4 regions of the Enterobacter sp. B79-1 genome follow, and region 1 is predicted to be linked to each of the others. Evidence: predicted binding sites of a transcription regulator. Region 1 holds the regulator's gene; each other region holds the start of a gene.
The links. Region 1 encodes PurR, which represses purine synthesis genes. Its sites were predicted from a motif close to CANGCAAACGTTTGCNTG; they were not measured.
Positions count from the first base shown of each region.

Region 1 (2,186 bases):
GGCGTCATCGCGACGTGGAATTAACGCCTGCAGGGGCGTGGTTTTTGAAGGAAGGGCGTTCTGTCATCAAAAAAATGCAGATCACCCGCGAGCAGTGTCAGCAGATCGCTAACGGCTGGCGAGGCCATCTCTCCATCGCGGTGGATAATATCGTTAAGCCGGAACGGACCCGGCAAATGATCGTGGATTTCTATCGTCACTTTTCTGATGTCGAACTGCGGGTCTCCCAGGAGGTGTTCAACGGCGTCTGGGATGCGCTGGCGGATGGCAGGGTGGAGATGGCGATTGGTGCAACGCAGGCGATCCCCGTTGGGGGACGCTATGCATTTCGCGATATGGGGATGCTGAGCTGGACCTGCGTTGTCGCCAGCGATCATCCGCTGGCGGCAATGGAAGGCCCTCTCAGCGATGACACGCTGCGCAACTGGCCGTCGCTGGTGCTGGAAGATACCTCGCGCTCGCTGCCCAAGCGCATCACCTGGCTCCTGGACAACCAGCGCCGCGTGGTGGCCCCTGACTGGGAATCGTCGGCAACCTGTCTTTCTGCGGGGCTGTGCGTGGCGATGGTGCCCGTTCACTTCGCGCGTCCGCGCATCGATACCGGAGAGTGGACAGCGCTGACGCTGGAAAATCCGTTCCCGGATGCGGCCTGCTGTCTGACCTGGCAGCAAAACGACGTATCGCCTGCGATGGCCTGGCTTCTGGATTATCTGGGAGACAGTGAAACGTTGAATCGGGAGTGGCTACGGGAGCCAGCATAACTGGCTCCGTAAGCGATTAACGGCGATAGTCGCGGAACGGACCGTCCGCCACGGAGCGGCGCTCGATGAGGCGTGGGTGAACTTCAATCGACTGGGATTCTTCACGCTTGTTGACGATCCTGTCCATCAGCATGTTGAAAGCCGTTTCGCCCAGCGAGTCTTTTGGCTGGTGAATGGTGGTCAGCGCCGGGGTGAAGAAGCGCGCGTTACGCACGTTGTCATACCCGATCACGGAAATATCCTGCGGCACCCGCAGGCCCAGCTCGTCGGCGGCGCAGAGTGCGCCCATCGCCATAATATCGCCGCCACAGAAAACAGCCGTCGGGCGATGCGGTTGGGAGACAATCTGCTGCATTGCGCGGTAACCGGATTCCGGCTCAAAGTCGCCCTGGACAATCCAGTTTTCCGGCACGGTGATGAGCGCCTCTTCCATTGCCTTCATAAACCCGGCCAGACGGCCCGCACCGGTGTTGCGCTCCAGCGGACCCGGGATCACGCCAATCTCACGGTGACCGCGTTCGATCAGATAACGACCGGCCATATAGCCGCCTTCAAAGGCATTATCGATAACGGAATCGGTGAAGTCCGCGCGCGCTTCGCCCCAGTCCATCACCACCATCGGGATGTGGCGGTACTCTTCCAGCATGGACAGTACGGACTCTGGGTACTCGGAACACATTACCAGCAGGCCATCGACGCGCTTTTGCGCCATCATCGACAGGTAGGCGCGCTGCTTCTCAATGCTGTTCCACGCGTTGCCCAGAATCAGCGTATAGCCTTTCTGGAAGCAGTTTTTCTCAACGGCTTCGATGATTTCGGCAAAATAGGCCGCTTCACTGCTGGTCGCCAGCAAGCCAATCGACTTGGTGTGATTCACCTTCAGGCTGCGCGCAACCGCACTTGGGGAGTAATGTAACTCCTTGATCGCCGCCCAGACGGCGTTGCGCGTCTCTTCCGCGACGAAGCGGGTTTTGTTAATTACATGTGATACGGTTGTAGTGGAAACGTTTGCGCGTTTTGCTACGTCTTTTATTGTTGCCATTCAATGTCACTCCAGACCATATCCTAACCTCCTGAAAAACTTGAAGGTAAACGTTTGCCTTCTCTCACCCTTATTACGCAATCTTGAGTTGCGACACGCCGGGAAAACGACACAGGACGTCAGGAGGGGGTCAATGGCCGGTACGCTAATAAATTTAGCGTGGAATTTTGTCCTATCTTGATGAAAAGGGGAAGAGCTAAAGTGGATATCAGTTTAAATCCAGGAAGATTTTTGACGTAAACTGTGTAAAAATGAGCAAGCTCACTTTTCGTGGGGTGATTAAAAGGAGAAAAATTGATGAGTTCCGATCTGAAGTTTTCGCTGGTGACCACCTTTATCGTGCTGGCATTGATTGTTGCCGGTGGTTTGACGGCTGCGCTGCA
Region 1 is NZ_JBYAZJ010000001.1:771,605-773,790, reverse strand. It holds gene punR (DNA-binding transcriptional activator PunR) at 1-761, shown strand, start outside; gene purR (HTH-type transcriptional repressor PurR) at 778-1,803, opposite strand; gene cydH (cytochrome bd-I oxidase subunit CydH) at 2,101-2,186, shown strand, end outside.

Region 2 (2,186 bases), on a different contig from region 1:
ACGCCGGTCGGAGAGGTAGCCTGAGTATCCCAGTGGGATTCCTGATACGAAATCGCCGCCAGCAGCTTCCAGTCAATCTCCTGGGCGTATTTTTCGAACAACGGCTGCAGGTCCGGCAGGACGCTATCAACTGCGCGCAAGAAGCTGCGGGTGTCGACGTAATCGAAGTCATCACCATGGCCGAGGTATTTTTCTTCCAGGCGCGCCAGCGTACCGTCTTCATTGATGGCGTTATAGAAATCGAGCATGGCCGCAGAGAGGGTCTGATCGTTATCCAGTTGGGTAAACCAGGTCACCGGCTGTTCGTCAGTCACATCCAGCGCCACGGCGATTTCAGGGTGCACGCGCTGGAACAGGCTGATGGCCACCGAATCGGCAATGGTGTAGGGCAGCTTTTTGTCTTTAACCTGATCGAGCAGTTCTGTGGTGCCCAGTTTTGGGTCAATCGTCCAGCTCAGGTCAGGATACTTTTTCTCTTTGAGCGCGCGCAGGTCGTCAATCACGACATGGCCGGGGGCAATCGTCAGCTGTTGCTCGTTAATGGTGGCGAGCGAGCGCGGGCGCACGCTTCCCACGCGGTAAACCAACTGCTGGGAGACAGAGTAGTAGGTCGGGCCTGGCTGGTAGTTCTTGCTGCGCTCGCTGTTGTACACCAGCCCGGCTGCAAGGATATCGGCGTCGTCGTTATCCAGGTCATCGAACAATTGGCTGATGTTCTGACGCACGGTAATTTTGAGCTTAACACCCAGATAGTCGGCAAACTGCTGGGCCAGTTCATAATCCAGACCAATGGTTTTGCCGTTGATGTCGCCGTAAATCAGCGGAGAGGAGAGGGTACTGACGCGCAATTCCCCCCGCTCCTGAATGGCGGCGATACGGTTTTCGGCTTTACCGAACCAGGGGATAGAAGGCCAGAGGGCCACTGCCAGCAGCAACGTAACAATGCCGATGAGCAGATAATTAATCTTTAATTTTTTCAATTAGTTAATTCTCTGCGACGCCGGTTGCCTCAGTATGCTGTAGCCATGTTAAGAATAAGGTTTGCCATTGAATGAGCGGCATTTTGCGCAAAGTTACGCCACTTGGCAACAAATTAGAGAGACAGGTCACACCTATTGTTAAACCGCTGTGCAAATTTTATTTCGACGCAAACGGTTTCGTCGGCGCTCAGGATTCTCTATAATGACGCCCGTTTTCCCCCCTTGCGCACACTGTAAGCGCCCCGGCGCTTCGAAGACGAGAGACTTATGATGGAAATTCTGCGTGGTTCGCCTGCACTGTCTGCCTTCCGTATTACCAAACTGCTGGCACGTTTTCAGGCGGCCGACCTTCCGGTAAGCAATATTTACGCTGAGTATGTCCATTTTGCTGACCTGAATGCCCCCCTGAATGCAGAGGAGCGCGTACAGCTGGAACGCCTGCTCAAGTATGGTCCAAGCCTGAGCAGCCATACGCCAACCGGCAAACTGATCCTTGCGACGCCGCGTCCGGGCACCATCTCCCCCTGGTCTTCCAAAGCCACCGACATCGCCCACAACTGTGGTCTGAGCCAGATTAACCGTCTGGAACGCGGCGTGGCGTACTATGTTGAAGCCTCCACCCTGAACGACGCGCAGTGGCAGGCGGTTGCGGCTGAGCTGCACGACCGCATGATGGAGAGCGTATTTGCCTCTCTCGACGACGCGCAGAAGCTGTTCTCACACCATCAGCCTGCGCCGGTACAGAGCGTTGACCTGCTGGGGCAGGGCCGTCAGGCGCTGATTGACGCCAACCTGCGTCTCGGCCTGGCGCTGGCAGAAGACGAAATTGATTACCTGCAGGACGCGTTCGTTAAGCTCAACCGCAACCCGAACGACATCGAACTCTACATGTTCGCGCAGGCCAACTCTGAGCACTGCCGCCATAAGATTTTCAACGCCGACTGGATTATTGACGGCGAACAGCAGCCGAAGTCGCTGTTCAAAATGATCAAAAACACCATGGAGCAAACCCCTGACCACGTGCTGTCTGCCTATAAAGACAACGCCGCGGTAATGGAAGGTTCCGAGGTGGGCCGCTTCTTCGCCGATCGCGAAGCAGGGCGCTATGACTTCCATCAGGAGCCCGCGCATATCCTGATGAAAGTGGAAACCCACAACCACCCGACGGCGATCTCCCCGTGGCCGGGTGCGGCGACCGGCTCCGGC
Region 2 is NZ_JBYAZJ010000008.1:196,582-198,767, reverse strand. It holds gene mltF (membrane-bound lytic murein transglycosylase MltF) at 1-980, opposite strand, end outside; gene purL (phosphoribosylformylglycinamidine synthase) at 1,248-2,186, shown strand, end outside.
Region 2: a site for PurR is predicted at 1,145-1,162, ahead of purL (phosphoribosylformylglycinamidine synthase). Genes of this name have one in related genera too.

Region 3 (2,186 bases), 340 kb from region 1:
TTTCCAGCGCGGCATCAAGGCGAGTTTGCAGATTCGGCGTAAAGTGGGGTTTGTGTTGATAGTCGATGACCTGTGAATCATCTGCGAAAACGCCATGCAGGATTTCCTGTGCTTTCAGGGCGTTCAGCACCGGTTTCAGGGCGTAATCCACCGCCAGTAAATGGGCAACCGTACCGCCCGTAGCCAGCGGCAGCACCACTTTGCCGTCCAGCGCGCGCTCCGGAAGCAGGTCAAGCAGGGTTTTCAGTGCGCCAGAAAAAGAGGCTTTATAAATGGGCGTCGCCACAATTAAGCCATCTGCCCCCTTGAGCTGCTCGATCAGTGTTTTCAGCGCGGGGCTGTCGAAGCGGGCATAGAGCAAATCTTCAGGTTCGAAGTTATGCAGATTCCAGTGGCACACTTCCACATCCAGAGCAGTGAGCTTTTCGCGGGCATATTCCAACAGGGCGCTGGAACGCGAGGGAAACCGTGGACTACCGGCCAGGGTGATGACGCGCATGTTTGCTCCTTATAACTAATTGTTTGCTTTTATCTAACATTCATAACAATTTTAAGGAGTGTGACATCGCCGGGTTATTCCACTAAATGATTTATCTGCAATTTAAATGCGAAAAAGTGCATAAGAAACAGGCGCGCAGGTAAACGTTTGCGTTTTGCGCGATTTTTTTGCCGCAGGTCAATTCCCTTTCCGGGCGGGATCGCACATAATCCCCTCCCGGTTTGCACACCGGGAATCCAGGAGAGTTCATGTACTACCCCTTCGTTCGTAAAGCCCTTTTCCAGCTCGATCCTGAGCGCGCTCATGAATTTACATTCCAGCAATTACGTCGTATTACAGGCACGCCTCTGGCTGCGCTGGTGCGTCAAAATGTGCCGGAAAAACCTGTCCAATGCATGGGCCTGACCTTCAAGAATCCGCTGGGCCTGGCGGCCGGTCTGGATAAAAATGGCGAATGTATTGATGCCCTGGGCGCGATGGGGTTTGGCTCCATCGAAATCGGTACCGTTACGCCGCGTCCGCAGCCGGGTAACGACAAGCCGCGTCTGTTCCGCCTGGTCGAAGCTGAGGGTTTGATCAACCGCATGGGCTTCAACAACCTCGGTGTCGATCATCTGGTTGAGAACGTTAAAAAATCCCATTTTGATGGCGTATTAGGCATCAATATTGGTAAAAATAAAGACACGCCGGTGGAGCAGGGCAAAGATGACTATCTGATTTGTATGGAAAAAGTCTATGCCTATGCCGGTTATATTGCGGTGAATATTTCATCACCCAATACCCCGGGCCTGCGCTCATTACAATATGGCGATGCGCTGGACGATCTTCTGAGTGCCATTAAAAATAAACAAAACGAGCTCCAGGCGATCCACCATAAATATGTTCCGGTCGCGGTTAAGATCGCGCCGGATCTTTCTATTGAAGAATTGATCCAGGTTGCCGACAGTTTAGTACGTCATAATATTGATGGTGTGATAGCAACCAATACAACGCTCGATCGTTCTCTCGTTCAGGGAATGAAAAACTGTGACGAAGCGGGTGGGTTAAGTGGCCGTCCGGTACAATTAAAAAGTACGGAAATTATTCGCGCACTCTCTGCTGAATTACAGGGACGTCTTCCCATTATTGGCGTGGGCGGTATCGACTCTGTTATTGCTGCCCGCGAGAAGATGGCTGCCGGGGCATCACTGGTGCAAATTTATTCCGGCTTTATTTTTAAAGGGCCGCCATTGATTAAAGAAATCGTTACTCATATCTAATCTTTTCTCCTAATCAGACAACCAGGGCTTTATTTCCGGCCCTGGTTGTTTTATATTCCGTCACTGTTGCTTATTTAGTCATTATAGTCTTTTATTAATGGTGTTATAAACGAGGCGGCAAACAGGACATTTTTAGTACAGGACGTTTGGGGACGGGAGAGACACATGCGAATTAAACCTGACGATAACTGGCGCTGGTATTTTTGCGACGAGCACGATCGTATGATGCTCGATTTAGCCAATGGCATGTTGTTTCGTTCACGTTTTCCGCGTCGAATGTTAACCCCGGACGCTTTCTCGCCGTCAGGCTTTTGTGTGGACGATGCAGCGCTTTATTTTTCCTTCGAAGAAAAATGCCGCGACCTGATGCTCTCCAAAGAACAGCGCGCTGAGCTGGTCCTGAATGCGCTGGTGGCTATCCGTTTCCT
Region 3 is NZ_JBYAZJ010000001.1:1,115,699-1,117,884, reverse strand. It holds gene ssuE (NADPH-dependent FMN reductase) at 1-499, opposite strand, end outside; gene pyrD (quinone-dependent dihydroorotate dehydrogenase) at 748-1,758, shown strand; gene zapC (cell division protein ZapC) at 1,924-2,186, shown strand, end outside.
Region 3: a site for PurR is predicted at 636-653, ahead of pyrD (quinone-dependent dihydroorotate dehydrogenase). Genes of this name have one in related genera too.

Region 4 (2,186 bases), 830 kb from region 1:
CACCAGCGGTAGCTTCAGCCAGTCGTAGTTCAGATCGGTGCCGATCAGGTTGATCATCACCGACGGGCTGTTCACCACCGGCTGCGGCAGCGGCAGGTCGGTGATCGCGCGCAGGTGCAGCTCGAACTGGCTGATGGACGCGCCGTTTTGCGTCCAGTGGCCGCTGTTGTGCACGCGCGGTGCCAGCTCGTTAATCAGCAGGCCGGACGGGGTGATAAAGCACTCCATCGCCATCACGCCGACATAGCCCAGTTCGTGCATGATGGCTGAGAGCATCTCTTCCGCCTGCGCCTGCTGGTCAGCATTGGCGTGCGGGAAGGCGACGCTGGTGCGCAGAATGCCGTCCTGATGCAGGTTATGCGTTAGCGGGTAAAAAACGGTGTGCCCGTCATGCCCGCGCGCGCCCACCAGGGACACTTCACCGCTGAAGTTAATGCCCTGCTCAACGATGCACTCGCCGTAGCAGTCGTCCGGCAGCTCGGCGGTGTCGTCTGCGCGTAAACGCCACTGGCCGCGGCCGTCGTAGCCGCCCACGCGGCGCTTCACGATCGCCAGCTCGCCCAGCATCGCGAAGACGTCATTCCACTCGCTTTTATCGGACAGGAGCTGCCACGGTGCGGTTGCCAGGCCGAGCTTGTCGAACAGCTGCTTTTGCGTCAGACGGTCGGCGATGACAGGGAACACGTCGCGGTTAACGAAGGCGTTATGACGCGCCAGCTCGCGGGTCAGCGCGGTTTCCGGCCAACGTTCGATCTCGGCGGTGATCACGCTCTGGTGGAACGGTACGGCTTCAGGTTCAGCATCCAGCCCGACGGGCCAGACGGCAATACCCAGCGGCTCACCGGCCTGACGCAGCATGCGGCCTAACTGGCCGTTACCGAGGACGCAAACCTGCTTCATGCCGCACCCCGCGGGTCCGGATTGTCCAGCACCTCGTCGGTCTGGGCTTTACGCCATTCGGCCAGACGCTGGTGCAGGTCTTTATCGTGAGTCGCCAGGATTTGGGCTGCAAGCAGGGCTGCGTTTGCCGCACCCGCTTTGCCAATCGCCAGCGTGCCGACCGGAATACCGCGCGGCATCTGGACGATGGAGTAGAGGCTATCCACACCGCTTAACGCGGCGCTTTGTACCGGGACGCCCAGAACCGGCACCAGGGTTTTGGCGGCAATCATGCCTGGCAGATGTGCTGCGCCGCCCGCACCGGCAATAATCACCTCGTAGCCGTTCTCTTCGGCGCTTTCGGCGAAGCTGAACAGTTTGTCCGGGGTACGGTGCGCGGAGACCACTTCGACGTGGTGCGGAACATTCAGGATTTCAAAGATTTCGGCGGCGAACTGCATGGTAGCCCAGTCGCTTTTGGACCCCATCACGATGGCGACTCGCGCCGGATTATTGCGGGAAGACATGCGTCTTAAAACTCCTGTGGTGCGAAACACACTGCTTTCGAGGGCACAGAGAATAGCATGTTATACGGGCAAGGAAAACGGTTGCGTGGCTGAGAAATAAGCGAAGCGACGAGAAAAGGTTAAAACGGAAACGCGATCAGTTCGACACCTTCTGGGGTGACTTTGACCATCGATCCCTCAGTGTGCCAGGCACCTAATACCACGCGGTGGGCGGGTTCGCCGTTGGCGGTAAGGGAATGCACGTCAGGACGATGGGTATGGCCGTGGATAAGCCACTGGACGTGATGCTTCTCCATCACGTTCACGACCGCCTGCGGGTTCACGTCCATGATGGTCATGGATTTGCTGCTGTTGGCGGCCTTGCTGCCCGCGCGCATTCTTGCGGCGATGCGGTTGCGGATAAACAGCGGCAGGGCGAGGAATAGCGTCTGGATCCACGGTGTATGGACCTTAGCGCGAAACGCCAGGTAGCCGGTATCATCGGTGCAGAGCGTGTCGCCGTGCATGATCAGGACGTTGCGGCCATACAGGTCGAGCACCTGCTCTTCCGGCAGCAGCGTCATGCCGCTTTCGCGGGCGTAGCGCTGGCCTATCAGGAAGTCACGGTTGCCGTGAATGAAGTAGCAGGGGACGCCGGAATCTACCAGCGCGCGAATGGCGGCTGCCATTTCACGGTGCAGCGGGTTAGGGTCGTCGTCGCCAATCCAGGCTTCAAAGAGGTCGCCCAGGATGTACAGCGCGTCGGCGCTTTTCGCTTCACCGCGTAAAAAACGCAGAAAA
Region 4 is NZ_JBYAZJ010000001.1:1,606,065-1,608,250, reverse strand. It holds gene purK (5-(carboxyamino)imidazole ribonucleotide synthase) at 1-900, opposite strand, end outside; gene purE (5-(carboxyamino)imidazole ribonucleotide mutase) at 897-1,406, opposite strand; gene lpxH (UDP-2,3-diacylglucosamine diphosphatase) at 1,526-2,186, opposite strand, start outside.
Region 4: a site for PurR is predicted at 1,477-1,494, ahead of purE (5-(carboxyamino)imidazole ribonucleotide mutase). Genes of this name have one in related genera too.